Linked DNA regions of Rhodohalobacter sp. SW132. The protein of the gene in region 1 interacts with the protein of each later gene in a pairwise test. Links are inferred from orthologs where the notes say so. Each region holds a gene or a part of one and is shown in the gene's direction. Other genes may lie near its edges.

Region 1 (14,852 bases):
GGTTTCTCCCTGAACACCGCGATAGCTCTGCATCGGGCTCAGGCGGTACCATCCATCCGTGCACTCCACATTTAAGTAATTTGTAGAGTTGCCAAAACTGGTTTCTCCGGTGGCAATGACACCATTTGGAAATTCCATCTCAAAATCTGTGTGTTCATCAACGTCGGAATACATCTCCTCGCGGTCTGACCATTGCCGGCCTTTTACTGCGATGGGTTCCATTCCGGTAGCAAATCGCGCTGCATTGATCGGGTATACCCCCATATCATACAGTGCACCGCCGCCGAGATCGGGATTGCGCCGCCAGTTCTCCGGATCACGATGAGCTCCGCTATATCCGGCTCCGGTTTGTACACCGGTAATCACTCCGTAGGTCTCTTCTCTGCCAAATTTTATGACTGTTTGTGTATTCGGTTCATGCTGCATCCGATACCCAATGGTAAGCTGAACTCCGTTTTTACTTGCTGCGTCAATAATATTCTGACACTCCTCTTCATCCATTGCCATCGGCTTTTCACACCATACATGCTTTCCCGCTTCGGCTGCAACAATAGCGTCTCTTGCATGGACACCCGGCGGAGTGACAATATAAATCACGTCAATATCATCGTTATTGGCTACTTCATGCAGGTTTTCGTAGTTGTATACGTTTTGATCCCGAATTCCGTACCGCTCCTGCCACTCGGGAATTTTGGATGGTGTGCCGGTTACAATCCCCCGGAGTTCGCAATATTCGGTTTCCTGGAGTGCAGGGGCAAGCTGGCCGCCTGCATAACTCCCCAAACCAACGAGAGCAACACCTATCTTCTCCTTTTTACGGGGAATAATAATTGAGGGAAAACCTACGGAGGCAATGGTGAGTGCCGTACCGGCATGTTTCAGGAATGATTTCCGCGTGATATTTTTAGACATAACATGAGGTGGTTTTAAGTTGAATTTTTGGGGGTGTGAACATCATCTGTTCAATACAGCAAAAAAAACTTTAAACGTTTTCAGATCTGAAATTCATGCATAACACTCCAGTCTCACTCACACGAATTTATTCGTCCGGTTACTCTTCCAGTAGGTTCTTCACATACTCATTGCCCGGATCCATCTTAAGAGCTTGTTCATAGTACGTTTTTGCTTTTGCATCATGGCCGCCTTTTTTCATCAGGTCGCCCATCAGGATCCAGTTTTCAACGTCTTTGGGATCACTTTTAATGCGGTCGAGCAGATACTGAATTGCCTGCTGGCCTTCACCATTCATAAGTTTATAAAGGACAAGGTTCCTGTGTGCAGCAGGTAAATTATCCAGGGCAATCGCCCGTTCGAAATCCTTTTTTGCTTTGTCTGGTTTATCGACATTCAGATAGGAATATCCCCTGAGGTTGTAGAGTCGTCCGTTATCGGAATCTTTTTCGATCGCATCATCAAACGACTTAATGCTGGTATCCCACTGGTTCAGTTTCTGCATCACTTCTCCTTCGAGTGTAAAACCCTCCGGTGCATCCGGATTCAGCCGCTGTAGTGAGCGCGCTACATCCAGACTTTTATCGAGGTCTTTTTCGTGCAGAAGTTCATACCCTTCTTTGTGTCTTTCTTCAAAACTCATATATAATCTATTTCTTCTCTTTTTCAGTTATATCTTCAAATTCAGCTTCTTCAATATGTTCCAGATTTTTTCTGCGCCGGCCATTTTGTGAGCTGGAACCGGATCTTTGTGAATGTGCCCCGCCTGGCCGGTTATTCTGACGGGGAGTGTTAAAGCTGCTCAGTTTTTTGGATAAATATCGATAGAGCAGAAAAAAAATAAGTGCGAAAAATAGTCCGCGTAAAAGCATTAATCAGGAATAATGTGAATATGTGTGTTGCTACGGATCGGTTGATTGAAAATCTGTTCCTCAAGATACGATAAATGATCCGGATTATGTACAAAATCGATCTCCGTTGCATTTACTATGATGAGGGGTGATTTATTATACCGATAAAAAAATTGATTGTACGAATCGGACAGCTCTTTCAGGTAATCTTCAGTGATATTTTTTTCGTAATCCCGGCCCCGCATTTCTATGTTATGCATCAGCCGTTCAACGGAGTTTTGCAGATATATTACTAAGTCAGGCTTGGCCGATATCCCGGTCATAATCCCAAAGATATTATCATAAAGTGAAAGTTCGTCATCATCGAGGTTGAGACGCGCAAAAATCCGGTCTTTTTCAAAAATGTAATCTGAGATCACAAAATCGTCAAAAAGTTCCCGGTTGGTCATCTTCTGTTGCTGCTTAAAACGGCTTGCGAGAAACGCGAGCTGAGTTTGAAATGCAAAACGTTCGCGATCTTCATAAAATTTTGGCAGAAAGGGATTCTCTTCAAATTCCTCCAACACCAGCCGTGCATTGTGGCGCTCCGAAAAAAGTTTGGCAAGTGAGGTTTTCCCCGCACCAATCACGCCCTCAATGGCAATAAAGTCAAAACGGTTTGGCATTTTTTACCAGTTCAGTTTGGTTTTTTGAATCTGCATTTCCGGTGCCCCGGATATAAGGTCTTTCAGCGGCCTGCCCGTTACAGGATCTGACCAGTCCTGTAGAATCTCATTCATGGGAAGCAAAACAAAACGTCTGACCGTGTATTCCGGATGTGGAATAATAAGGTTCTCTTGCTGAATCACCAAGTTGCTGTAGGTGATGATATCGAGATCCAGAATTCTGGGGCCCCAGCGGATGCGTTGTTCATCACGTCCCATCTCTTTTTCGAATAACTTCAGTTTTGCAAGCAGTGCAGCCGGCTTTATATCCGTTTCGATTTTTGCGGCGGAATTGAGGAAAGTAAACTTCGAAGGTCCCACAGGTTCAGATTCCCAAATGGATGACTTGAGAGGCGTTGATGATGAGATTGAATTGAGAAACACCCCTGCTTTCCGGAGCACCGCATGGCGATCGCCCAGGTTGCTTCCGGCTGCAATAATTACCGTTTCCATTCCAGGGTGACTTCAGCGTATGATGCCTCGGTTTTTATAGGCGGGTTGAGCTTGCGAACGGATACGTTTAAATGCTTTACAACCGGGAATGATTCAAAAATTTTACTGCCGATCTCACTGCATAAAGTTTCAATTAGTTTTTTTGGTTCACCGTGCATCACTTCACTGACAATCTGTTCAGCCCGTTCGTAATCGAAAGTAATTTCCAGATTATGGTCATTTGTGGCTGCTGCACGGAACGAACCATATGCCGTCAGATCGATTTCGAAACGATTTCCGCCACGACGTTCATCATCATAATAGCCGTGTTTCGCTTCGTAGGCGAGCGATTTAAGTGTTATTCGATCCAGCATTCGATAAAGAATTAAATCGTTGCCACTTCCAGTTTTTGCTCCAGTTCATTCAGAATCCGTTTGTGTTTCGGATTAGTTGACATTCTCTCTTCGATGGTTGAAATGGCATGGATAACCGTAGAATGATCACGACCCCCAAACTGAAGCCCGATCGTTTTCAGGCTTGATTTAGTATATTTTTTCGAGAGATACATGGCAACCTGCCTGGCTTCAACAATCTCCTGTTTCCTGGTTTTCTCCCTCACTTTGTTTGTATCGATCCCAAAATATTCACAAACGCAGTTTTGGATGACCTCGATGGATATCTGTGTCTGCGAACTTTTCACCATATCTTTCAATACGGTCTTGGCCATCATCAAATCAATTTCATCCACATTTTTTAGAGATGCAGTAGCCAAAAGTTTAATGATCGCCCCTTCAAGGTCGCGAACATTCGATTTAAAATTGTGAGCGATAAATTCAACAATTTTCGGATCGATGGAGATGCCGTTGTCACTCGCTTTTCTCTCCAGGATAGCATACCGCGTTTCGTATTCCGGAATCTGCAGATCTGCGCTTAAACCCCAGCTGAAACGGGAAATCAGACGCTCTTCAATGTCGGGTACATCTTTGGGGGCGCGGTCACTGCTTAAAATTATCTGTTTTCCTTCCTGGTGAAGCGCGTTAAAAATATGGAAAAATTCTTCCTGTGTTTTCTCCTTACCGCTGAAGAACTGAATATCATCCACAATTAACACGTCAATATTGCGGTAAAACATGGAAAATTCGCTGGCCCGGTTATTCCGTATCGCCTGAACAAATTCATTGGTGAACGTTTCCGAAGAGACATACAAGACCGAAAACTGATCTCCGAAATCTTGTTTAATTTTATTTCCAATGCTCTGAACAAGGTGGGTTTTACCGAGCCCGGTGGTGCCGTATACAAAAAATGGGTTGAAAGAATTTTTTCCGGGGTTTTCGGCGATTGCCATCGCTGCAGAGCGCGCCAGGCGATTACAGTCTCCCTCGATATACCGCTCAAAAATGTAACTGTCGTTCAGGTTGGGGTCGATATTCGTTTTGCGAATACCGGGAATCACAAACGGATTTTCAATTTTTCCGGGATGATAGTCGCTGTACGAGTTCATCTCCTGCGGCTTACTCGGCGGAACTGGCCGCTGTGGGAGATTTATGGAGCGGTTATCCTCAAGCTTATCAGATTTTTCAACGAGTACTGAGTATTCAAGTTTTCCATTTTCACCCAATACTTTTGCAATCGTAGAGCGAAGCATATTATAGTAGTGCTCTTCAAGCCACTCATACCAAAACTGACTCGGTACCTGAATCGTTAACGTATCCCTATCAAGTTTAACAGGTTTGATAGGTTCAAACCATGATTTAAATTTTTGATAGCTGATGTTATCCTGTATGATTTCCAAACAATCATTCCAGGCATTTTCTGCGGTTACCGTATCCAAACGTACTGGCCTCCAAAATTCTTAAAATAGTTACAAATATCCCTTCAGTTATCCACACGCACTGCCCAATCTTTTTGCGTGCGGTGAAGAGAAAATCACGATTTATTTGGCTGAAATCAAAAAAATATGACGGGGCTGTGTAAAAGTTATCCACATTAGATTAAACATGTTAATAAATTGGCGCACAAAGAGTTAAATATTTTTTCACATTTTCATCACATTCGGCTTGACACGCCATAACAATTCCCTAACAATGGTTTTACAATAAAAACAAGTTGGGCAGGCACCCCTTAAAAACTTTTCCACAAGTTATCCACATGAATCTGTTAACTATTCAATGGGTCTAAAACAAATCTATTTTGTGTAAAAAAGAGCTTGTGAAGCAGTGATTTAACCGGCAATAAGTGCCAGAATGAAACGCGGGTTTTGATCCAGGTCTTTTTCGATTTTTGCACCGGGATAAAACTGTTGCACGATTCCGAGTATTTCATCGGCCAGTGTATTGTTAAGCTCGAGGAAAAGATGAGCTTTTTTACGATGAGCGAAAGCGGTAATTGAGTGATATACCTCGAGCGGCTTATCATGAAACAGGGCAGATTCCGGTTCAAATTCCGAAACCTGTTTTTCGATTGCCGGTTTTTCACCTGGCTGTATATAGGGAGGGTTTGAAACAACCAGATCCAGTTCCAGGTTTTCAGCCTCTGAGTTCTCGGGCTCGAAAAGATCTCCCTCAAAAAAAACAACATCCACAGAATTGAGCGTGGCGTTCTGTTTTGCGCAGGCGAGGGCCGGCTCCGAGTTGTCCATTCCCCAGCAGTTCCAGTTCGGCACGGCTTGCTTTATTGATATTGGAATACAGCCGCTTCCAGTTCCGATATCAAGAACATTTAGTTTGTTGGCGTGAAATCCGGCGGTTTTATCAAGCAAGAGCTCAACCAGCTGTTCGGTTTCTATGCGGGGAATCAGAACGGATGGATTCACTTCAATTCTTGCGTTCATAAAATCGGTATAACCGATAATATACTGCAGCGGCTCATGATTGGCTCTCCGTTTAACCAGCGGCCTGATGGAGTCGAGCTCTTGTTGAGAAAGCGGACGATCATATTTTAGATAGAGATCCAGCCGTTTGCACTCCAAAACTTCCGCGAGCAGCCACTCGATGCTGTGGCGCGGGTCTGGAATCTCTTTCTTTTTAAAGTAATCTGTGGCCCACTCCAGCATACGCAGAACGGTCCACAGCTCTTCTTTTTGGCTGGCCATGGAATGGATTTGGCGTCACTGCCTTCTAATTATCGTCGTCCGTAGCTGGTTTTTCCTGCTCTTCCTGGAGGGAAAGCCCAAATCGTTTTGAAAAGTCCATCACAAAATTCACGATTTCAGCTTCAATATTATGCTCTTCCGAAAGTGAACTGCCGCGGAACCCCATCCTGCCGCCAGCCTTTTTCAGCTCTACGCGGTTTTGAGTGGCTGTGCATTCAATAATACAGGTGAGCGTAATTGTGGCATTTATCTGCTTTTCAAACTGTTCGTAAACAGCAACAAAAACTTCATCGTTGTTGGCAGGTGATTGATACTTATACAGAAATTTGGGCTCTACACTCTCTAAAAGTTTTGGCGCCATTCTGCGCAGTGTAGATTGTGGTCCATAAACCAAATATTTTGTTACTGTACTCATGTGCGTACCCGGCGGATTTTGTGTATATCAATATAAAGGTAATGTGCAATTTTCTGCCTGAATAAAAGCCAAAATCAAACAATAATCAAATAGAGACTGTAAAGAAATGCGATAACATTTATATATTCGTAAGTTCGAATGCAATGATATCCGTCTGAAAACCGTTTCACCATCGAACTAAATATTTATTTATGAGATCTCTGACAGGTACTTTCATACTTTTAATCACTTTCTTGCTGTTTTCTGTTGCGGAGCAGGCGGATGCACAAGTTACCGAACCGGAACTGCGCGTGGAGGATCGTGTGGCTGTTCCGCTGAGCGATAACTACAGATCCGGCCTTACGTTCGATATTGTTATCAATAATTTTGGATTTGGTTTAGGTGGTGAATACCGCCGTGTAATCGGCTCTCAGACAGAAGGGGTATTTAACACGAGAATTACAGGACTTCGTGATGCCTCAGAGCAGACGTTTACGGACTTCTTCGGGCAACAAGCTGTCCCCAACAAATACCAGCGTGCATTTGCGTTTCCGGCCATGATCGGTATGCGCCAGCGTCTTTTTGCGGATAAGGTTCAAGAAGAGTACCGGTTTTTTGTTACACTCTCTGCGGGTCCCGTAGCAGCTTTCGCTTTTCCCTATTTCGACGACCGAAATGATAATGGCTATAGAGAGCAGGGCATTGAGCGACCTGATAATTATTTCGAGCCGATCAACGATATATTTTCAGGCTGGAGCAGCGGCGAATGGCATTTCGGTGCGGCGGGTGAATTCAAGTTTGGTCTCGATTTCGGGCGGACATTCAGCAGGGTAACAAGCGTGGAATTTAGTTATCACTTTAATTTCTTTCCTGACGGCATTCAGATGATGATGCCCACGCAGCCGGATCTGCGGGAAAATGTAGCGCCAAACCAAAATCCATTTCAATACGATGAGCAGGGTGAGCTGATTTTAGAACCGTTTTTTGATGCCCAGCGATTCTTTGGTACACCTCAAATCACTATTACATTTGGCCGTCTCTGGTAAAAGCTGCTGCATTTTTGTGTTTTGTTATTGATGCAGTGATGGGGGTATTGGGTTGGGATCTTCACCGGATGAATTGTCCAACCTTAGCATTATCCAGTGCATAATCTTATAGTGTAATATCTTACTCCTATCAACTCATCCGATGACGTGGAGTCAGCGGATGAGGGTATTTTCAAAATATCCGAAAAATTAAATATCACTTAGCTTCAAGTAATCTTGTTTTTAAAATCATGATAATTCAAATCCAAGTTTGCTTAGCCAATGGCGCGGATTGTCAAGAGAGTCGAGGATCAGATCCGGCCGGTGCGGCTCCAGTTGCGCGGCAGTAAATCCCCCCGTGGTTACGGCTACCGATAACGCACCAAAATATTTCGCGCACCGGATGTCGTTCGGCGTATCGCCTATCACCACATAGCTATTAGATTCCGGTTTTATTCCGAAGATCTCTTGATACTCATTTGCGGCTTCTCCTGGCAGAAAATTTCTGTCTGAATGGATCCCGCCAAAGCCCCCGAATGAAAAAAATCCGTTGAGGCCGGCCGCTTCTACCTTTTTCATAGCTACACTTCTGAAGTTGCCAGTGCACAGGCCTATGGGAATATCCAGATTTTTGGCGGCACGAACGGATTCAACAGCCTTCTCGATTTGATGTACATGCATTGAAGTAAGATTCACATTCATGGCATCCATATAACTTTTCGTCAGCCGTTTAAAGATCTCTTCTCCGTCTTCTCTTTCGCCGATCAATTCCATAAAAATTCCACGATCTGTTCGGCCCGCAAATGATTGCGGACGCGCATCGGGTTTTTCTACTCCGAATCTTTCGAGCTGTTCAGCAATGATGGATAACAGGAAATCCCGCTTCACATTTAGCAGTGTTCCGTCAATATCATATAATAGGATTGGTCTGGATTGAGGCATCATCTTATTTTCTTTATACAAATCATATTAAACAGTACATTTAGGTAATTATCAAATTAACTAACATAAATAACTAACTATGAGTTTAATTGAAGATATTTCAGCACGTCAGATCCTGGATTCACGTGGCAACCCAACTGTTGAAGTGGATGTGATTCTTGAGAACGGAATCGTTGGGCGCGCAGCTGTCCCCTCAGGAGCGTCTACCGGCGAATTTGAAGCGGTGGAGCTGAGGGATGGAGATAACGATTATTACCTCGGCAAGAGTGTGAAAAACGCAGTAAAAAATGTAAACGAAGTTCTTGCTGATGAACTTTTAGGGTATCCGGCATATCTGCAAAACGAAATTGACCAGATTATGCTTGAACTTGACGGAACTGAAAATAAATCAAACCTTGGAGCCAATGCACTCCTGGGTGTATCGATGGCGGTTGCGAAAGCGGCGGCTCAATCATCCGGGCTGCCGCTCTGGCGATATCTTGGCGGAGTGAATTCCAAGGTACTGCCGCTGCCCATGATGAACATTATCAATGGCGGATCTCACGCAGATAACAACGTTGACCCGCAGGAATTTATGATTATGCCTGCAGGAGCCGGCACATTCAGTGAAGCTGTGCGGATGGGAGCCGAGATCTTTCACAATCTCAAAAAAGTCCTCTCATCAAAGGGATACAACACCTCCGTGGGCGATGAAGGTGGATTTGCACCGGATCTGAAATCGAACGAAGAAGCGATTGAAGTAATCCTCAACGCGGTAGAAAAAGCGGGCTATACACCCGGCGATGACGTGCTGATTGCGCTCGACCCCGCCAGTTCTGAATTTTATAACACCGAGAAAAAAGTGTATGAGTTCAAATGGAGTGATGGCTCCGTTCGTAACGCTGAAGAAATGGTAGAGTATTGGGCAAACTGGGTTGAAAAGTACCCGATTATTTCTATCGAAGACGGAATGTATGAAGATGACTGGGAAGGCTGGAAAACACTCACCGATGCGATTGGTGACAAAGTTCAGCTCGTGGGAGATGACCTTTTTGTAACCAACACCGAGCGTCTTGCGCGCGGAATCAAAGAGGGAATTGCCAACTCTATTCTGATTAAAGTGAACCAGATTGGTACGCTCACCGAAACCCTCGATGCGATTGAAATGGCGCACAAAAACGGGTATAGCAGTGTTATTTCACACCGCTCCGGAGAAACGGAAGACACTACCATTGCTGACCTTGCGGTTGCAACAAACGCCGGGCAGATTAAAACCGGGTCGATGAGCCGAACCGACCGTATCGCCAAATACAATCAGCTGCTCCGGATTGAAGAGGAGCTGGGTGATGCAGCCGTGTTTTTAGGCAAAGACACGTTTGCCGGGTAATTTCAGGCGCTGTATAACAAATCTTTCCTATAGAGCCCCGAAAGATCGGGGCTCTTTTTTTTGCTCATATTTACGTGATCAAGATCCTGCCCTCATTCGGCTAAGTTTTTGCGAGATAATTACAGAGATAATCTTCAGGAATATTCGATCGAATAACAATTCTATAAATGAACTATGCACTCATTTTAAAAGTGATTATCCCACCTGTTCTTTTATATGTTATTGTGTTGGGTTTCGGTAGATCCACTCAATATTTCAAAGTGTGTACTTATATCAAGCCGACTATTGGCATTAAGGAATTTAAATGCCACACATATTTTGATCAATTCCGACATTATTTTGACTATTATTTAAGAGAGTGTAAATTCCATCAATAAGTAATTTTTAATCTCACTGTAATTTCAATTCTATTTTTCTCATCAAGAAAATTCCTGATAAAGCTTTCAATGTCAGGAGTTTTTCAACCATAACCGTAACACTTCTATTATGAAACATAGTTACAAACTACTTAAATGGATTATCGTGTTTTGTGTGATATCTTTGTCCGGGCAGTTATCGTATGCTCAGATGACGGTATCCGGCACAATAAGTGACGCTGCAACCGGAGAAGCTCTGACCGGAATTACCGTTTTCCATGCGGCAACAAATACCGGTACATCATCCGGAATCGACGGAGAGTACACACTTCAGGTTCCGTCGGGGACTGTAACTCTCCGATTTTCCTCAATTGGGTTTCTTACCCGCAACATTGATGTAACAGGATCCGATGGAGATTCTATCACGCTTGATGTTGAGCTCCAATCTGATGTGGCGAATCTCGATGAATTGGTTGTTACCGGATTGGCAAGCACGGTACGACGATCGAACCTTGCCAATTCCGTGTCATCCATCTCAGCGGAGAGACTCACCGGAAATTCCGATCCGCAAACTCTCGACAGGGCCCTTCAGGGGAAAATTCCGGGCGTTCAGATCAACTCCTATTCGGGAGCGCCAGGTGGTGGATTTAACGTTCAGCTCCGTGGTGTGAGCACACTGGGTGCCGGGGCATCTCAGCCACTTTACATTATCGACGGTGTGTATGTAAATAATAACGTATTAACTACCGGGCGATCTACTGTGAGCCAGGCTGGTGGCACCACACAGGATGGGGCGGCTAACCGCCTCGCCGACCTTAACCCGGATGATATCGAAAGTGTAGAAATACTGAAGGGCGCCTCTGCCGCAGCCATCTATGGTCAGCGCGCAAATGCCGGCGTGGTTATTATCACCACAAAGCAGGGCCGATCGGGAGCAACTCAAGTCTCCCTGAAACAAGATGCAGGTTTTAACAACGCCCTGAATCTTCTCGGAAGAACAGAATGGACGGAAGAGAGAATCGATATTTTTTATGGAAATAACCCGGCCCGTGCCGAACTCGAAAAACAAAGGCTGAATTCTGCAATAGCCAACGGAAATGTTCGAGATTTGGAACAGGAGATTTATGGCCATACCGGGGTTGTGCGCAATACCCAGCTCAGTGTTTCCGGGGGTGATGAAAATACCCGCTTTTTCGTATCGGGTGGACTGAATTCAGAAGATGGTATAGTGCGAAACACCGGCTTTGACCGACGCTCGCTGCGCGCCAACCTGGAGCATACCATTTCTCCGCAATTTCGGGTAAACAGTAGTTCAAGCTACATCCATACGGATTCAAGACGTGGATTTACCGGTAATCAAAATAACACAGGCGGTTCGATAGGGTATTCTCTGGCTTTCCACCCGAACTACGCATACGATATCATTCGGCAAAACGAAGATGGGTCGTTTAACGACACTCCATATTTCGGGGAAAATCCTCTTCGGTTGATTGAAGTTGCTGAAAACACACAGAAAGTAAACCGTTTTCTGCAGTCTTTAAGCCTTGAATCCATTCTTTACAATAATGATCAGTCGATTTTTACACTAAATCTCAGAGGTGGTCTCGACTATACCAACTCTAAATCAATGATCTACTTTCCGGAATTTATGCAGTTTCAGAGAACATCAGCCACATTTCCGGGAGATGTAATCCACTCTGCAGAAGAGGTTCTCAATACCAATCTTCAGGCAGTACTGCTCTACAATACAAATCTGAATACCGATTTTGGCCATGTAGATTTAACAACCCAGGTTGGTGCTACGCGGTTTGAGCAGCAGATATCGCTTGACAGAATCAGGGGGCAGGGCCTTCTTCCCGGACAGACGAACGTGGGAAATGCCGCCCAGGTGACCTCGGCTCAGAACAATGTGGATATCACCGATTTTGGGCTTTTTGCCCAACAAGAAGTCAATTTTGCTGATAGAGTTATTGCTACAGTTGGCGGCCGGTGGGATAAGTCTACTCTCAACCTTGATGTTGATCAATATTATTTCTACCCAAAAGCGTCTATCGCTATCAACGTAACCAATTTCGATTTTTGGGAAACGGATTGGGTAACACAGCTCAAACCCCGAATCGCCTATGGTGAAACCGGAGGGCTCCCCAATTTCGGGAGTATCTTTTCCAGTCTCGGAGGTACAAATATTGGAGATTTAGGAGGGGCAACTGCACCGGGAACGGATGTAGACCCCGATCTTAAACCAGAACGTGCAAAGGAACTTGAGTACGGTATTGATATCTCCCTTTTTAACGGTCGTGCATCCCTGGAATTTACGCGTTACAACAAAACCATTGAAGATCTGATCCTGGGGCTACAGCCATCTCCGGCAACCGGGGTAAGCAATGTAACCACAAACGCTGCCGAGCTGGAAAATATCGGTACGGAGATTGGATTAAATCTTATCCCGTTCCAGCGAGAAAATTTTGTGTGGAATTCGGGAATACTCTGGTGGACCAACAGGTCAGAAATCACCAATCTGGCCATTCCTCCAAGAACCAACACATTTTATGCGTCTCCTAACTTTGGGGCGAGCAGAATTGAGGAGGGAGTTTCACCAACGGCCATTTACGGATTTATACCGGATCCTGATGTTACAGATCAGGTTGAAATTGGAGATCTCCAACCCGACTTTCAAATGTCTTTTTCCAATGAATTTACGTTTCTGAGAAATTTCTCGGCAAGTTTTCTTATTCATTGGAGTCAGGGCGCGGAAGGTATTAACCTGTCAGAATTGCTGACTGACAGTGGCGGTAATACCCCCGACTTTTTCGATAGCAACAATAACCGTGTACAGCGCGAAGGGGGGACGCTTTCCTACCTTGAGGATGCATCGTATGTAAAGCTCAGAGAGGCTTCACTATACTATTCCCTCCCGGCCTCTGTTTTACAGCGACTTACCGGAAATACAGTAAATAACGCCCGTTTTGGAATTACGGGCACAAATTTACTGATGTTCACCGACTATCAGGGTTACGATCCTGAAGTGAATGCCACAGGGCGAAATGCACTTGGCACACGTGTAGATATTACTCCATATCCCTCTACACGAAAAGTGCTGTTTTCCGTACAAGTTGACTTTTAATCCAAACTGAGAAATCCAATGAGAAATATAATAATTAAGATAATGGTCTTAGCAGGATTAATGCATTTGTCAACATCCTGTAATTTAGTAGAAGTAGATCCCGTAACGGATCCGAATAGCCCGAGTTCCGCCGCTGTTCTTGAAAACGCCACTTTGGGGCAACTGCAGGATTTAGCTGCGGGACTTGAATCCGTACATCGGAACTATAATAGTGCAACAAGCGGGTGGTGGAGCCTTACCGGTACAATTAGCCGCGAACTCTACTATATCAACACATCAGATCCCAGCTTTGCCGGCACCTGGCTGCAAATTCCACCCGTCTCCGTGCCCGCTGAACAGGATAACAACTTCTTTGTGGATGGCAGCGGTTATAATACACCATACTTTGCCATACGTCATGCAAATCTGGTGATTGAGTCTGTTAATAACACAGATGTCGTTACCGAAGCTCAGCGAAACGGATATCTTGGGTTTGCGAATACCATCAAAGCCTACCAGTTCCAGATGCCTTTGATGCATCAGTACGAGAACGGGATTCGTGTAGATGTAACATTCCAGGAACCCCTTAATCCGGGCGGCTACCTGTCGTATGACGACGCTCTCTCAGAAATAAGGGGCATTCTGGATCAGGGATACAGCAACTTGCAAAATGCAGGAAACGAATTTGCATTTACTCTATCTCAGGGTTTTGAAGGATTTAATACTCCTTCTGGTATGATGGAAGTAAACCGTGCGATTGCAGCCCGTTATGCCATTTACGCTGAAGATTGGCAAGGTGCCCTGACGGCGCTGGATGATTCTTTCCTGAACCTTACTCCCGGCCAGGGAGAAGCAGAACTCTATGCAGGGCCTCAACATACATTCAGTGGTGGAAATGACCTGTTTAATCCATACCATTTTGTACCAGATGCTGACCAGAACCTATTAATCGTACCGAGTCCTGCATTTGTAGATGAAGCTGACAATGGTGACCTGCGGCTTGAGCGAAAGCTTGAAGAACGAGAAAATCCGGCTACTACGCCCGACATCACCGGGTTAGAGTCAGCTTACCAGGATGCCCGTTTCAGCTCAGCAACAAGCCCGATGCCGTTTATCAGAAACGAGGAGTTACTTCTTATTTATGCAGAGGCTAATATTCAAATCGGTGATGCAGCAAGTCTTGATAACGCTGTTGATGCGCTGAACATCATCAGAGAGGCGTGGGGAGTCGGTGCATACACCGGCACTATTAATCAGGAAGCATTAATTGATGAGATGCTGAAACAGCGCCGCTACTCTCTTTGGGGCGAAGGTCACCGTTGGGTTGATATGCGAAGATATGAACGGCTTGATCAGATTGATACATCAGCTGATGGCGGACGTGTCGCAAACTATATCGGACGGCCACAAGGTGAACTCGATTGGGATACCTTCTCTTCTAATTGAGAAGTTCTAACAAAGAATAAAAACCGGCCCCCTGCCTCAAAACAGGGGGCTTTTTTTGTGATAACGGGATCAATAGAACTCTTCCATTATAACCTGCTGAAATAACCGGATGAATCAACCGCATTGATATACAGGTACCTATTTTTTTTCTATCTTGGTCAAATGCGAATCAACCGGCTAAAATTACGCTA
Region 2 (14,995 bases), on another replicon or contig:
CGATTGGTTTGGTTTATTCTCCTGCTGGCATTTGCCGGTTCTGTTCAGGCTCAAATCAGTCCGCAATTCCTGGATTATCCCCAAAATCATCTCCCGTGGTTTACTATCGAGAGCGATCATTTTGAGGTCCATTACCAGGAAGGGAGTGAACGAACTGCACAGGTGACATCAAAAATTGCCGAGGAAGTGTACGAACCGATCACATCGCTCTACGGCCTGGAACCGCGCCGCAAAGTCAGCATTGTGTTGCGCGACAGGGAAGATTATTCGAACGGAGCTGCATTTTTCTTTGATGACAAAATCGAAATCTGGGTCCCTGCCCTCGATACTCCCCTTCGCGGTACACACAACTGGCTGCGCAATGTAATTACTCACGAATTCACGCATATTGTTCAGCTTCAGGCCTCCATGAAACGGTCTCGTACGATTCCGGCCATCTATTTTCAGTGGCTCTCGTACGAAGGCGTGCGCCGCCCGGATGTACTCTACGGATTCCCCAACGGAATTGTAACCATGCCGTTTGCTACCGTTGGTATACCGGCGTGGTTTGCTGAAGGTACCGCGCAATATCAGCGATCGGGATTAACCTACGACTACTGGGATTCCCACCGCGATATGCTTCTGCGGTCACGCATCATGAACGACACCTATCTCGATTTTAATGAGATGGGAATATTCTCCTCTAAAACGAGTATTGAGCGCGAAACCAACTACAACCAGGGCTTTGCATTCGTTATCTATCTTGTGGATCGTTTTGGTGAAGAGGTCGTGGCTGATATATCTCGGGCGGCAGCTGAGAGCGGAAAAAACGATTTTTCAAAAGTTATAGAAGCAGCTACCGGTCATTCCGGTACAGCGCTATTTGCAGACTGGATTGAAGACCGTAAAGAGTTCTACGCCCGTCAAACCGAGCATATCGAGCCAACCGATTTTGAACATGTTGTATCGATTGGCTTTTTCAATTTCTATCCTCAATTTAGTCCCGACTCCGCGGCTTTTGCTTATCTCTCCAACCTTGGGCGTGATTTTGCAGCAACTGCGCTGGTGGTTCGTACAGACACAGCTGTGGTAACAATTGATGAAGTAGGTGGTGAACAGCAGCTCGACTCCGATCAGCTGTACCAAATGTCGCATGGAATGGGTGCAAATCTCGCGCTCGATTTCATCAGCAACCGTTTCTCCTTCTCTCCCGGCAGCGATAAAATTCTCTACAGCAAAGCAGAAAAAAACCGTTATGGAGAAACATATCAGGATCTATACATTTACACCTTTGCGGATGAAGATTACGAACAGATCACCGACAGTCAGCGGATTCAGGAACCGGCATGGCATCCAAGCCAGAACCGGGCTGTAGCCGTGAAACAGCACGACGGCACACAGAATCTCGTGATGATCGATTTGGATACGCATGATATCACCTCTCTCACGCAGTTCACTGCAGGCGAAACCATTAACACCCCGGTATGGCATCCCAGCGGTGAAACTGTTTATATGGCTAGTGCCCGCAATGGAAACAGAAACTTGTTTAGTATTGATACTGAAACCGGGCAAACCGAAACCATTTTTGAAAGCACACTGATTGATTATCGTGATCCCTGGGTGGATCCGAACGGTCAGTATCTCTATTTCTCATCCGATATCGATGGCATTTTTAATATCTACCGCAAACATCTCTCCGAAAATCAAACGGAACAGTTGACTACAACTACCGGTGGTGCATTTATGCCAATCGTTCAGAATGATACACTCTACTATTCCCACTACATCAACGACGGTTACAAAATATCTAAAACCGGTCTCAAAGATTCTTACGAGCCGGTAGCCATAACGCATCCGCACGGCCACAATATTTTTAGTGAGTACGATCGCGCGGCCGGACTGAATCGGATTCAGCAAATGAATGAAATCGATGACAGCATTATCGGAGATCTGCCATTTGATACCGGTATGTATGAAGATGAGCCGATTGAATTTGAAATTGAGACTGAATTTGAATCCGACCGGCGAACCTGGAGTCCGTATAGTGAAACCATCACCAGTCTGAACGTATTTCCAGTGGTTCGGTTTGATAACTACTCCAAAATAAATGGCAGTAACTCGCGGCTGCTTACCGCCGGACATTTCGGTTCATTGGGAGAAAATCTGTGGCGGGATATGAAAGTCGGCGCCTATTTATCTTCGCGGGATGTAACGGAAAAGCTGAGCATTTTCGGCGGCGGACTGATCGGTTTTGGCTCAACGCCTGCAAGTGGAATCGGGGACTTTTTCTCACCAAGCCGGATCAACGACCTGGATCGCGATATATTCCTGATTATCGAACACCGCGGAATTCCGTTTATCGAAAGAAGCTGGTCCCCTACCGTAAGTCTTGAGCTGTACAACCTGAAAAGAAACGTTCGTGACGGGCTGTCCATCGAGGAATTTCCCTGCACATCCTGCCTGCCCGAAACCAAAAATATAGACATCCGGTATTCCGTTTGGGAAGCAAACCTGTTTTTGCGAAGTAAACTGAACCGATGGAGCCTTCTGGAATTCGGCGCTGCATACTCTCCTTACAGTGTTTCAACCGAAGGATTCCTATCTGATGAACTTCAGCAATTTATTCCCGGAAGTACATCGCAATATTTTCGCGGACACAGATTTTCGGCATCCTATATAGCGGAATTGATAGAACCATCCCGTAATATGGATATAACGCCGATTGGTATCCGTAGCAGTCTGCGGTACCAGTATGAACCCAGCCGGCTGCTCGATGAATTTGAAGTTAATGACGGCATACTTTCTCCGGTCTACAAATCAGACCGAAACCACTCTCTTGAACTCCGTCACCGCTGGGGATTCCGGCTTGGCGGCGACGATGCTGGTATGATTACAACCCGCGGATTTGCGTACCTGAATAATCCCGAAGATCTTTTTTACCTTGATTACCTGGGCGGACTCACCGGATTGAGATCCTACCCGTTTTTCTCAATTGGCGGGCAGCGAACCGCATTCATGCGCGCATCATACCTCACACCAATTTTCCAGTCGATCAACAAACAGGTTGGAGCCTACACGATTGATAAAGTTTTTGCACACCTGTTTGCCGAAACCGGAAATGGATGGGGCAGCTCTCTGGATATCGGAAATCAGCTCAAATCCGGGATCGGAGCAGAGCTGAGAATGTCGTTCAACAGCTATTATCTTTTCCCGATGAAATTTTTTGTAAACGGAACGTATGGTCTGAACCGTTTTGACGTTACCTTTTCTGATGATTTTATTACCGGATCGGGCGATAACAAGGTATCTTACGGACGGGAATTCCTGTTTTACTTTGGATTAACATTTGATTTCGACCTTTTATGAAACTTGTAGTTTCGTTTGTCATACTCAGCTTACTCCCACTGCTGCTGGCCGGTCAGCCGCTGAAAAGCAATCTCAGCGAATCCGTATTGCAGGCAGATGCTGAATCAGAAACAGTTCATATCTCTGACTTTATTTCTCCGGTACTCTCCCGAAGTTATTCCGATGAAACATTCGATAATTCTCTTCAGAGAAGATTTACCGAAACCCCTGCTCTTGGTTTACTCTCATCGGCAATTCTGCCCGGCAGCGGCCAGATGATTAACAACAACTGGATTCGCGGCGGACTGTTCGCAGCTATTGAGATCGCATCAATCTATATGATTGTGGAGTACCATAATCGCGGAAACCGTGGTGAACAGCGATACGAAAATTTTGCCGATCAAAACTGGAGTGTTACTCAGTATGCACAGTGGCTTGTGGAATATCACGATGAAAACGGCATTAATAATGCCAACCTTGCACAGCTAAGAAACATGGTAGAGGGTATCGATCCAGCGTTTGATACCTCCGTTGACTGGCAGCAAATTGATATCGACATTCTCAGGGATGTGGAGCGAAACACCCCGTTTATTACGCCTGATGCGAATCGAACAAGTAATTTTTCCCATATCTTACCCGGATATGGATCCCAGCAGTATTACGAGCTGATATCAAAATATTACCAATACCAGGCAGGGTGGGCAGATTATTACGGGTATCACAGTGCCAATAATTCAAATCCGTACCGCATTTCGCGTGATGGAGATAAAGCGAGCCCTCTTTTTTCAGAAGGAATTTCGCTGGCAGAACAGTTCAATGAAGATTTCAGAACATCCAAAAACTTCAAAATGCTATTGATCGCAAACCATGTTATTTCCGCTTTCGATAGTTTCTTTACCTTTCAGCTGAAACAAAACCGGCTGCAGGCAGCTACAAGTATGTCTCCCGCGAGCTATATTCAGCTCACCTATAACTTTTAATGACTCCCGAAAATCCGCAGTTAATCATATGGACTTGCTAAAAAGAATATTTACAAACAAATACCTGTATATTTTTACAGGCGGTTTGATTGCATTTGCGGCAGTAGCAGCACTATTACTGAATTTTGTGATCATGCCGAACTATACAAATTATAATGAAGGGGTTACGGTCCCAGATATCACAAAAATATCTTTGTTAGAAGCTGAACAATTACTCGAAGAGTATGGATTGCGTCACGAAGTACTCGACCGAAGAGCCAATGCAGCATATCCTGCAAATTATATTATCGATCAATCTCCTTCTCCCCGTCAGTTGGTTAAACCGAACCGCAAAGTGTATCTTACTGTGAACACCGAGGTCCGGCCCACGGCTGTGGTTCCTGATCTTGTTGATTTGTCGCTCAGAAATGCACGAATCCAAATCGAGAACTATGGTTTCACGATGGGAACAACAAGCTACGAATCTTCCCGATTTAGGAATACGATAATGAGGCAGTCGCTTACTCCCGGCGATACAGTAAACCGGGGCGCAGTGATTAATCTTGTGGTGAGCGACGGACTGGGTGACCGCATTGTAACCGTTCCCGAGATTACCGGTTTGAGCTTATCACAAGCGCAGCAAAATATTCGGCAGGCCGGGTTACGGGTTGGCGAAATCCGGTTTGAATCGAGCCGTGAAGAACCGAATACCGTACTTTCAGTATCCCCTGAAGCTCAGGAACTAACCGAAGGCGAAACACTCACACTTGTTGTTGCCGAACGGTTTGATGCCCGGGAGGAAGCCGAAACCGGTGCTGTAGATACCGACACCACCATCCAGGCACCCCCAGATACCACACGAATTGATGATAACGAATAGCCAGATACCGATATGACATTTGACTCTCCCATTCTTGCCCCTTCGCTTCTGGCAGCTGACTTCACCAAACTGGGTGACGAAATTCAAGCCTGCCTGGACTCAGAAATTAGGTGGCTGCACTGCGACATCATGGATGGGAAATTTGTACCCAACATAAGTTACGGACCGTTTGTGGTGGAAGCGATCCGCCGTGCAGCGCCGGAAACTTTTCTGGATGTGCATTTGATGATTGAAAACCCCGATGCATTTGTTGAACCCTTCGCTGATGCGGGGGCCAACCTTATATCCGTACACCAGGAGACCTGTCCGCACCTGCACCGCACCATTCAGCATATTAAAAACCAGGGATGTTTAAGCGGTGTGGTCATCAACCCGGCAACTCCGGTAGATACGCTCTACCCGATTTTTGAAGATGTAGACCTTGTGCTCGTGATGAGCGTTAATCCGGGTTTTGGAGGTCAGTCGTTCATCGAATCTAGTCTGAAGAAAATTTATAAACTCAATGAGATCAGAAAACAAACACAAATGGAATTTCTGATTCAGGTTGATGGTGGCGTAAACCGGGAGAACTGCACCCAGCTGGTTAGAAAAGGGGCAGATGTGCTCGTTGCCGGCAGCAGTGTTTTTAAACAAGAGAGCATTTCAGAGGCAATTCAGGGCCTGAGATCTAAAATGAATGCGGGCCGCGCTGATTTGGTTTAAATAAAGCTGAATTCTGACTATTTTATAGGATTGTTTTCCTATCATTCAAAAAATTAATAATACATATCGAAACCAAAGAACATATTACAGAAAAAACGGTACTCATCGAAGATGCAGATCCTGTTGTTGTTTTAGGATTTGACGACAGAAATTTGTCGCAGCTTGAACAAGCATTTCCCAATACTACTCTTACCGCCAGGGGAAGCAAAATCAAACTGAAGGGCCCCGGTGGCGAGGTGGAAACTCTCTCTGATATCCTGGATGATATGATCTCGATGGTACGCCGCGGTGGCGAGATTACAAAGAGCGATGTATCTACCCTTCTTGCACTGGCAAACAAAGTAGAGGGAAAATCCAGGCCGGAAAAAACTCCATTTAAGCAAGATACCGGAGATATCATTCTTCACACCCATACAGGGGAATCTGTTGCCGCAAAAACTGAAGGACAGCTTAATATCATCCGGCAATCTGAAAATAATGACATCCTGTTTGCGATCGGTCCGGCCGGTACCGGGAAAACCTACACATCGGTAGCACTTGCAGTTCGTGCTCTCAAACAGCGCAAAGTGAAACGAATTATCCTGGCGAGACCCGCCGTGGAAGCCGGTGAAAACCTTGGGTTCCTGCCGGGAGATCTCAAAGAAAAAATCGATCCGTACCTGCGTCCGCTCTATGATGCACTGGAAGAGATGATTGAATTTGATAAGCTTGAATTTCAGCTGCAAAAAAACATCATCGAAATTGCACCGCTTGCCTACATGCGCGGCCGCACACTCAACAACGCATTTGTGATACTTGATGAGGCGCAGAATGCCACAAACACACAAATGAAGATGTTTTTAACACGAATTGGCTTCAACAGCCGCGCGATCATTACCGGTGATATCACACAAACCGACCTTCCCCGAAAACAGGAATCCGGATTAATCACCATACAGAAAATCCTGAAAAACATCGACGGAATAGCCTTTGCTTACCTTAATCAGGATGATGTCGTTCGCCATAAACTCGTGCGTGATATCATTGATGCATACGATAAATATGAAAGTAAAAAGAGATAAATAATCGTATCTGAAGAGATTCAAAAAAATTATGGCTACCGTAACACCCCTCTACGAAGGCACCTTTTCTGTTGGCCTCGATAAAGAATTTAACCGAATTGACCGAAACGACCCTCCCAAAAAAGGAGCCCTTAAACTTTCAATCAACCCGTTTCTGATCCAGGATAACGACCGGAATATTCTGTTTGATGCAGGAATTGGTGATTTGCTTGGCAACGATACTACCATCGACACCATTCTCGAAAACCTGGACAACCATTCTGTTCAGGATTACGAAATTACCGATATCTTTTTAAGTCATCTCCATTTTGATCATATCGCGGGAATCGCCAATCAAAAAAATGGATACTGGGAACTTACATTCCCCGACGCAGCTATTTGGGTTTCAAAAGCGGAATGGGAAAAACTGCGATCTATCATAGATGAACAGGACGACAGTAAGCGCGATTTTTTCTACTTTGTCGACAGCCATGCCGACCTTCATTTTTTTGAAAGTGATGTTGAAGAGCCGATTCCCAATGTCCGGGTTGAACGAATTGGCGGACATACCGAATATCACAACGCACTGTTTTATGAAAACGGAGATTCCAAATTTGTGATGGCCGGCGATGTGATCGGCACCCGGGGAGCTGTAAACCGTACCTACGCGGCCAAGTATGATTTTGATCCGAAGCAAAGCATGGAACAGCGTAAGAGAATTCAGGAACTTGCCTACAAGAAAAACCACGCTATCCTGGCCTATCATGAGACGGACCATCCCGTTTTCAAACTGACTGATTACAGCGAAAACAAAGGGTATAACATTGAAAATCAGACTGAATGAGCTATCCCGCTACTATCGAACCGATCAAACAGTACCTGCTCCAAAATGGAGTTTCAGAATCTCCGGAAGCGGCTGTAATTCTCGGATCCGGCCTGGGCGGGTTTTCATCATCAATCAAAAATTATACGGCTATTCCCTACAATTCTATTCCCGGCTTTCCCGAAACGTCTGTACAGGGACACTCCGGTGAGTTGATTTTTGGTGAAGTGGCCGACAAACCGATTCTCGCGTTTTCGGGCAGATTTCACCATTACGAAGGGCATCCGTTTGAGCGCACCGTACTGCCGGTTCACCTCGCAAAAGCGTTTGATGTTGAAAAACTGATTATTTCAAATGCCGCCGGAGCAATCAATACGCGGTTTAAAGTAGGCGATTTGATGGTGATTGATGATGTGTTCAGGCCGTTTTATTCTGTCGCCTCAACATCTTCTCCCCGATTCAAATACAATCTGTATAAAATCGCCGACGATGTACGAAAAATCGGGGCATCTATCGGGCTTGACCTCCAGAGGGGCACATATCTCTTTGCAAACGGACCGAATTACGAAACGAAAGCCGAAATACGCGCCTTCAGAGTGCTCGGCGCCGACGTGGTGGGCATGAGTACTGCACCGGAACTGATCGAGGCGTCTCGGCTGAATCTGAAAGCTGCGGCTATCTCTATGGTTACCAACATGGCCGCCGGCGTGGTGAAAGGAAAACTCGATCACTCCGAGGTAAAAATAGCAGCCGAAACCCGAAAAGAAGATTTTGCCCGGTTAGTGACGGAATTGGTAAAAAAATTGTAACTGCTGCGACCTGGTGTGATCATTGGATAAGTCTAAGTCCCCAAATCATTGCCAAGCCGGTGAGTATCGCTATAAAAAAACTGAGAAGCGTACCGATCAAAATGTACTCTGTCAGTTTTCGGTCCTCAGATCGGCTCAAGTCACCGAACCTGAATACGCTTTTGGCGGCAAGCAGGAATCCAATCACCGACAGGTTTGATGTAAGCATTGCGATAATAATAAAGAGCCGCTCAAGAATACCAATATATGTTCCCGCTCCCCTTAGAGTCCCGTCATCATTTGATTCAAACTGTTGACTCCACCCCTGCATGAACCGCTGTATGATGATAGCTGCTGGATAGGTGACAAACAAAACGCCGGTTAAGACAACCCAAATTGTATTCACCGGTACATCAACCATTGAAAATTCCCAGTAGAAACTCCAGACCAATAATAAAATAGTCAGATGAGCAAGTTGGTCGATCGTAAACCACCGCAACTGGGTTTCTTCGCGCTGGAATGTAAGTTTTATGCCATCAATTACAAGATGAGTTCCGGCGATGAAAAGCGCAACAGACCAAACCGACCAATTCCAAAGCACCCCCATTATTAACAAAAAATGAATGAGCGAGTGTACCCAAAGCCAGGGTGATCTCCATTTTCTCTCATTTTTGTCTTTAATCCAGCTTTTTGGCTGGAGGATAAAATCCCCTACAAGGTGCGCTAAAAGTAATTTTACAAGTATCATCCCTACGAGACTTTCAATTATATTCGTTATTTAACTTATCCCTGAAATACTGCTCTAACTCAATAATCTCATGAACGGAACCTCGCTTAATCCTTTCATTTACAGTTGATTGAGCAATTCCCAGTTTATCCGCAATATCTGTTTGAGTAATCCCGGGTTCGCTAAACAGTAATTCAGATACTTCGGCCGTTTTACTCGTCCATGAATTCATAATCACCAGGGCGAGCTTAAACATCAAATTTAGTTCTTTATTTATACTTTCACTGGGTGTTCGGATGCCCAGATGGACATTTTCTTGTTTCAATTCATCCAGAAGCGTACCCGAGTACACAAAGGCATCTCCACTCGATTCGCTTATGTACCCCTCCCTGTACCCTCGTTCTCCTACACCTATCGAAAGTCTTACATCAAGTTTTTTGTGGTTTAACTTTTTGATGATTGATTTAATGACAATCGCCACACGCAGTGCATCTTCAGAATTTGCTTCAAGCTGGAAACTATCACCCCGGTATATTTGCCAATCTGTTGGAGTTTCTCCCAGGCTTTGAAACCATTTTTTTAGCGGATCCATCCAGATTGATGGATTACTAACGGTTTGTGATTGAACTATATCTCCTGTTATGGTGGCGATCATATCTCAATATCGTCTTTTTAAACGATATTTTCAAATTATCGTCTAATTTAACGATAATTATCTATTATCGTGTAATAGGACGATAATATATACCCGTAATGATCGGCCGCGTAAGAAGTGAGATAACTGTGCTATAACAGTGTTTTTTGATTCCCATATGTATCTAAGTACTGTTTCAGTTTCACTTTTTTACGCGTACTATTGCTGGTCATATAGCGCAGCTTCCCAAAGATCGGCCGCTCCTGCCAGGCGCGGTCAAACCGCCCGAAACACCAGAAAATTCCCGAGTAACTATTCGGATCGCGTCCATCAATAGCGTATGTGTTATTGAGATCAATAAGATATTGAAGGGCTGTTCTGTGGTCAGGTGTCCACTCAATTACTTTCTTTCCCCAAAGCATCCGCAGGTAGTTATGGATGATACCATCCTTGCGCAGCTGAGTTTGTGCAGCATTCCAGATATCATCACCTGTCTGCGCATTTTCCAGCTCTTCGTATGAGTAGATATGTTCCCGAGGATCATCTTTATGCTCTTCCATCGTTTTAAGAGCCCAATCTGGCAGGCTTTCATACGCATCATAATCCTTGCGATGGTGAGCAAAATGAAACCCGACCTCGCGCCAGGTGATCACCTCATCCAAAAAACCATCGATATTCGGATCGCCATTAAAAAAACCGCCAGTGGATCCTTTATTGAACGAAATTTTATCCAGGTCCCACCCTTCTGGCTGATGCTGAAGAACCGCACGAACAATTTCGTACTCAGAAATTTTTCCAAAGTGGAGCCAGGGACTCAGTCCGCTTGTTATATTTTCATCGGGATGATTCCGCTTCTCGTCGTATACATGCAATCCGTTCCGTATAAAACTGCCCAGTTTTCCGGTGGCTGCAGACCGTGCCCCATTCATTTCCACCGGATGCACATCATGATTGATTTCGAGTCCGGAAATAAAATCGGGAATGGAATTCAGGGCATCTTCAGCATCCGGCAGATTGCTGAAGGTGGATCCATCAAGTTCAATCGATTCCCTGTTTTCAAGATCATCCAGGGGATTTTGCCGAGGCGGATTTGTATACGCTTCGATAAAATTCTTCTGCATGATCTTGCGGAAAAAGTAGGCGCTGTAGGGATCTTTATCGGTGAGACCGAGCGGTATCAAACCGTTACTGTCAACCGTGTAGTATGGAATTTTCAGCTCATCCGGGTACGTTTCATTTCGTTTCCGCATGATAAATACGGGGTATTCATCGGTTACCAAAACTGAAGCTTTCGAAGAGAGTTTCCGAAGAAGATTGTCGTACTGACCCGGTTCTGCCTCAACAAAGGAGACGTAATTGAGATCCTGTTCCCGGGCATAATTGAGATGTTCTTTCATCCCCTGCATCATAAAGGTGTGGGAACGGTCTGTAGCCCAGGGATAATCACACGAGAAAGCTTCGAGTATGAGAAGCGGCTTGTTCAATTTATTTGCCCAGCCTACTGCATATTCGAGGGCAAAATTGTAGTGAAACCTTCTGTTAATCTGCATCCAGTAGAGTACGTACTCTCCCTCTGCGTTTGGTTCGGTTTGATTACGTGGAAAGACCCGATCGCTATTGAAATTTTTCATGATGTCAAAAACAATCTGCTCCGGGAATCAATTCCCGACAATCAGGAATGGCTTTCACTGGAACTAAACCACTTTTTCACCCCATTTAATGAAGGCATAAACTCTTCCGTGCCATTACTGCTGAGCAGAAACCCAACCGGTTTGAGCGAATCCACATTATCACATATAATTTTTAGCATGGCGAGATAAGGAATGACCAGAAGCATGCCTGCAAGTTCCCACAACATCGCACCTGCGAGCAGTGACAGAATAATAATCAGTGGATTCATCCGAACATATGATCCCGTGATGTTGGGGGTAAGAATGTTGTTTTCAAAAAACTGGACCGGAAAAAAAGCAACCACTACCCAAAATGCCAGAGAAGGATCCTGAGTTGCAAGCACAAGTATGAGCACAGAAGCATATCCCAAAATAGTGCCCAGATAGGGTATCAGGTTAAAAAGAGCCGCAATCACACCCAGCAATATGGGATAGTCCAGCCCGATCAGCCAGAATACTCCGCTATTAATAAACATCAGAAGAATTACCACCACAATCAGCCCTTTCAAATAGCGGGGTACAATTTCGGCGATTTCACGGATGATTGTTTGAACCGTTCTCCGGTTCTTGTCTGAAGATATATCAAGAAGTATAGTCTGAAATTTATTTCTATAAAGAAGCAGTAGAAAAGTGTAAACCGGCATCAACCCGAAGGCAACAATCGTATTAGTTGTGGCAGTGAAAAATTCGAGAACATACTCAGCAAGACCGTCAATATTCTCAACAGCATCTTGCATCTGATCTTCACTAACGCCAAAAAAGTTACCTACAGAACCTATAAAAAATGCTGCGTTTTCTTCAATTTGCTCTTTTACATCTGAGAAGTCCTCAGTAAAATTAGCAATCAGGAATCCAAGAAGGGAGAAAATGCCTGCAATGAGAAGAAGCGCACCGATGATGAGTGACAAGTTGGTTAATATCCTGGGGATGCCTGCATTTTCCATACGTCTTGCTCCCGGGTACAGGAGATAAGCAAATAGAATGGAGAATAACAGGGGCACGAGCAGATGTTGCAGAACATTCAGTAAAAACACAATTGCAATAGCCAATAAAAGCCATATCAAGTACTTTGCTGAAGCTGGAATATCACTCATAATTTTAAAAAAGAAAGACTCTCATTGCACGGTAATATAAACTTCCTCAATCCGTACAAATCGATATTTTAGTTTGGATAGTATGCATTTCTAAAAAAAACTGCACCAATTAAATCTTTGCAGATTTTCACTCAAATCCAACTGAAGTAATGAAATAGAGTTCCGGTTTCTATCAGGAGATCTGCATTAATTCGTGCGACTTTTCCCTTGTTTAGATTCTACTTCATTTTTTTTGTGTATACGCTTGATCCTGGCCCTGTTGGCACCTTTAATTAATTTCTATAAAACTATCTGGCACTTTATCCTGTTAATTATAGAAACAATTCCCATTACAAACTATATAAAAGATAACAGTACTAATAGTGATCCTCAGATTTTTAAAAAAATAATCAACCTGTTATGTCAGATAAAAAGAAAAAAGAAATACTCAAGGAACCTCAGGAAGAATTTATAGATGAGGGAATCGCTGAAAAAAAGGAGCCGGGATCTTCTGATGCGGGGAAACCATTATATGAGAATATGAAGCTGGAAGAACTCCACAGGCAAGCCCGATTGGAAGGTCTGAAAAACTACATTGAATTAGATAGAGATGAACTTATAAATAAGCTGAAAGCTCAAAAATCATAGGCTGAATAAACCACCATTTTATTCTCAGATTCATTTTTTATTGATCTCTACCATGGAAATTTATGAGGAAATCTTACAGTAATCATTCCGTTTAGGAATTCAGAGAGAAACCGAATCAAAAAATCAGGATATTATGGAATCTTCAAATATAGAGTTAGAAAAATTCGTACATGAAACTCATGAATATATTAATCAGTTAGCAAGTGATCTCGGACACCCGGAAGAAAAACAAAGGGTGATGATTATCTGGCGTGCTGTAATGCATACGATCCGCGATCGCATTCAGATCTCAGAGTCACTGGACCTGCTCTCTTCGCTGCCATTGATTCTTAAAGGGATGTTTACTCTCGGATGGAAATACAGCGAATCACCGCCCTATACATATGAGACTATCGAGCAGATGAAAACCCGGGTTAAACATCTACAAAATGAATATGGCGAACAGGATTTCCCATGGGGCAAGTCCACCGAGGAAATTATCTCCATAGTACTTGACTCACTGGAAAAATATTGTTCGGAAGAGCAAATAGACCATATCAGGGGGCAGTTGCCACAAAAAGTAAAGCAGGTCGTATAAAAGTTAGCTTAAGGTGGCAGAAGAGTGATTTAAAAGTATCACTCTTTCTTCACCCACCTGTCGTTTTCTTTTTTGTATTTCTGTTTTACTGCAGCCCAGGCTACACGATGGGCCGTTTCTTCGCGGGAAGCATCACCTTGCCTGTCCGCGGGATCTTTATATTCCTCCCAGGCACTGTTATAGGCTTCCTTATAGATCTCCCGCGCATGTTTGGGCAGATTATCTTTTACAGAATCCGGAAGGTCGGATAATCGGTCGTACGGCATGTTTTCTCCATTTTATATTAACAATTAAGTATAGACATGTACCACAAATTATTGGAAATGTTCTGATGAATTAATTGGTACATCTATCAGAATGGAGTTTACAGGGAACACCTCACAGAGAAAATCATTAAAACGTTATAAGAGCTTCTAAATTAATCAAGAAACCAAATATCAGGATTATGAAACCTAAAAATAAGTTATCCATAGCAATTCTTGCTACAGATGGATTTGAAGAGTCAGAATTAAGTGAACCTCGCAATGCTTTGAAAGATGCCGGGATGATTGCGCATATTGTATCTCCAAAGCAGGATCAGATTCGTGCCTGGAAGCATACAGAGTGGAGCAGTGAGTATAAAGTGGACGTACCTCTTGATGAAGCAGATACCGAAAATTACGATGCATTGTTGCTTCCCGGCGGTGTTCTGAATCCCGACCAGTTACGAACTGAGGAGAAGGCCATTCAATTTATCAGGGATTTTATCGAATCAGATAAACCGGTTGCTGCAATCTGTCACGGTCCCCAGCTTTTAATTGAAGCAGATGTAGTAGATGGCCTGAAAATGACATCTTATCACGCCATAAAAACGGATCTTAAAAACGCAGGCGCAAACTGGGTTGATGAGGAAGTTGTGATAGACCGAAATATCATAACCAGCCGTAACCCCGATGATATTCCAGCTTTTAACAAAGCCATGATTCATGAATTTCAAAAAACGAAACCCAAAGAGACTGCATAATTTTGCATCTCTATCATCTCACCCTCGCTAAGAATTTGCAGAGGGCTTAGCAAAACCGTGCTTTCGCCAGATTTCGGCGTTATTGTGGAATCGAATTCCTCACGTATTGTACATACGCTCCGGTTCCGATTCCACTCTGGTCTTGAA

Evidence for each region.
Region 2: the proteins of eno (region 1) and rpe interact in binary tests that used the Escherichia coli proteins (3 or more experiments, as listed by UniProt). The link is inferred for Rhodohalobacter sp. SW132 from one-to-one orthologs.

The regions. Positions count from the first base shown.
Region 1 is NZ_QUOK01000001.1:189,592-204,443, forward strand. Bases 7,765-10,612 are described here. They hold eno (phosphopyruvate hydratase), read left to right. Parts: upstream 7,765-8,469; coding sequence 8,470-9,756; downstream 9,757-10,612. Other genes in these bases: DYD21_RS00855 (HAD family hydrolase), read right to left, coding at 7,765-8,390; DYD21_RS00865 (SusC/RagA family TonB-linked outer membrane protein), read left to right, coding at 10,243-10,612. Outside these bases: DYD21_RS00805 (Gfo/Idh/MocA family protein), read right to left, coding at 1-912; DYD21_RS00810 (tetratricopeptide repeat protein), read right to left, coding at 1,052-1,594; DYD21_RS00815 (hypothetical protein), read right to left, coding at 1,602-1,823; DYD21_RS00820 (deoxynucleoside kinase), read right to left, coding at 1,823-2,467; folK (2-amino-4-hydroxy-6-hydroxymethyldihydropteridine diphosphokinase), read right to left, coding at 2,471-2,959; folB (dihydroneopterin aldolase), read right to left, coding at 2,947-3,312; chromosomal replication initiator protein DnaA, read right to left, coding at 3,324-4,769; prmC (peptide chain release factor N(5)-glutamine methyltransferase), read right to left, coding at 5,160-6,029; DYD21_RS00845 (hypothetical protein), read right to left, coding at 6,055-6,444; DYD21_RS00850 (hypothetical protein), read left to right, coding at 6,636-7,469; more of DYD21_RS00855, read right to left, coding at 7,698-7,764; more of DYD21_RS00865, read left to right, coding at 10,613-13,236; DYD21_RS00870 (RagB/SusD family nutrient uptake outer membrane protein), read left to right, coding at 13,303-14,661; DYD21_RS00875 (DNA replication/repair protein RecF), read left to right, coding at 14,824-14,852. UniProt on the Escherichia coli protein: Catalyzes the reversible conversion of 2-phosphoglycerate (2-PG) into phosphoenolpyruvate (PEP). It is essential for the degradation of carbohydrates via glycolysis.
Region 2 is NZ_QUOK01000005.1:58,057-73,051, forward strand. Bases 4,030-7,020 are described here. They hold rpe (ribulose-phosphate 3-epimerase), read left to right. Parts: upstream 4,030-5,175; coding sequence 5,176-5,865; downstream 5,866-7,020. Other genes in these bases: DYD21_RS10915 (hypothetical protein), read left to right, coding at 4,030-4,304; DYD21_RS10920 (PASTA domain-containing protein), read left to right, coding at 4,333-5,163; DYD21_RS10930 (PhoH family protein), read left to right, coding at 6,018-6,926; DYD21_RS10935 (MBL fold metallo-hydrolase), read left to right, coding at 6,958-7,020. Also shown: DYD21_RS10910 (hypothetical protein), read left to right, coding at 1-3,345; more of DYD21_RS10915, read left to right, coding at 3,342-4,029; more of DYD21_RS10935, read left to right, coding at 7,021-7,749; DYD21_RS10940 (purine-nucleoside phosphorylase), read left to right, coding at 7,746-8,537; DYD21_RS10945 (DUF3307 domain-containing protein), read right to left, coding at 8,557-9,264; DYD21_RS10950 (SatD family protein), read right to left, coding at 9,278-9,898; DYD21_RS10955 (FAD-binding domain-containing protein), read right to left, coding at 10,030-11,508; DYD21_RS10960 (AI-2E family transporter), read right to left, coding at 11,550-12,641; DYD21_RS10965 (hypothetical protein), read left to right, coding at 13,041-13,268; DYD21_RS10970 (DUF2267 domain-containing protein), read left to right, coding at 13,402-13,845; DYD21_RS10975 (ChaB family protein), read right to left, coding at 13,884-14,111; DYD21_RS10980 (type 1 glutamine amidotransferase domain-containing protein), read left to right, coding at 14,291-14,848. UniProt on the Escherichia coli protein: Catalyzes the reversible epimerization of D-ribulose 5-phosphate to D-xylulose 5-phosphate.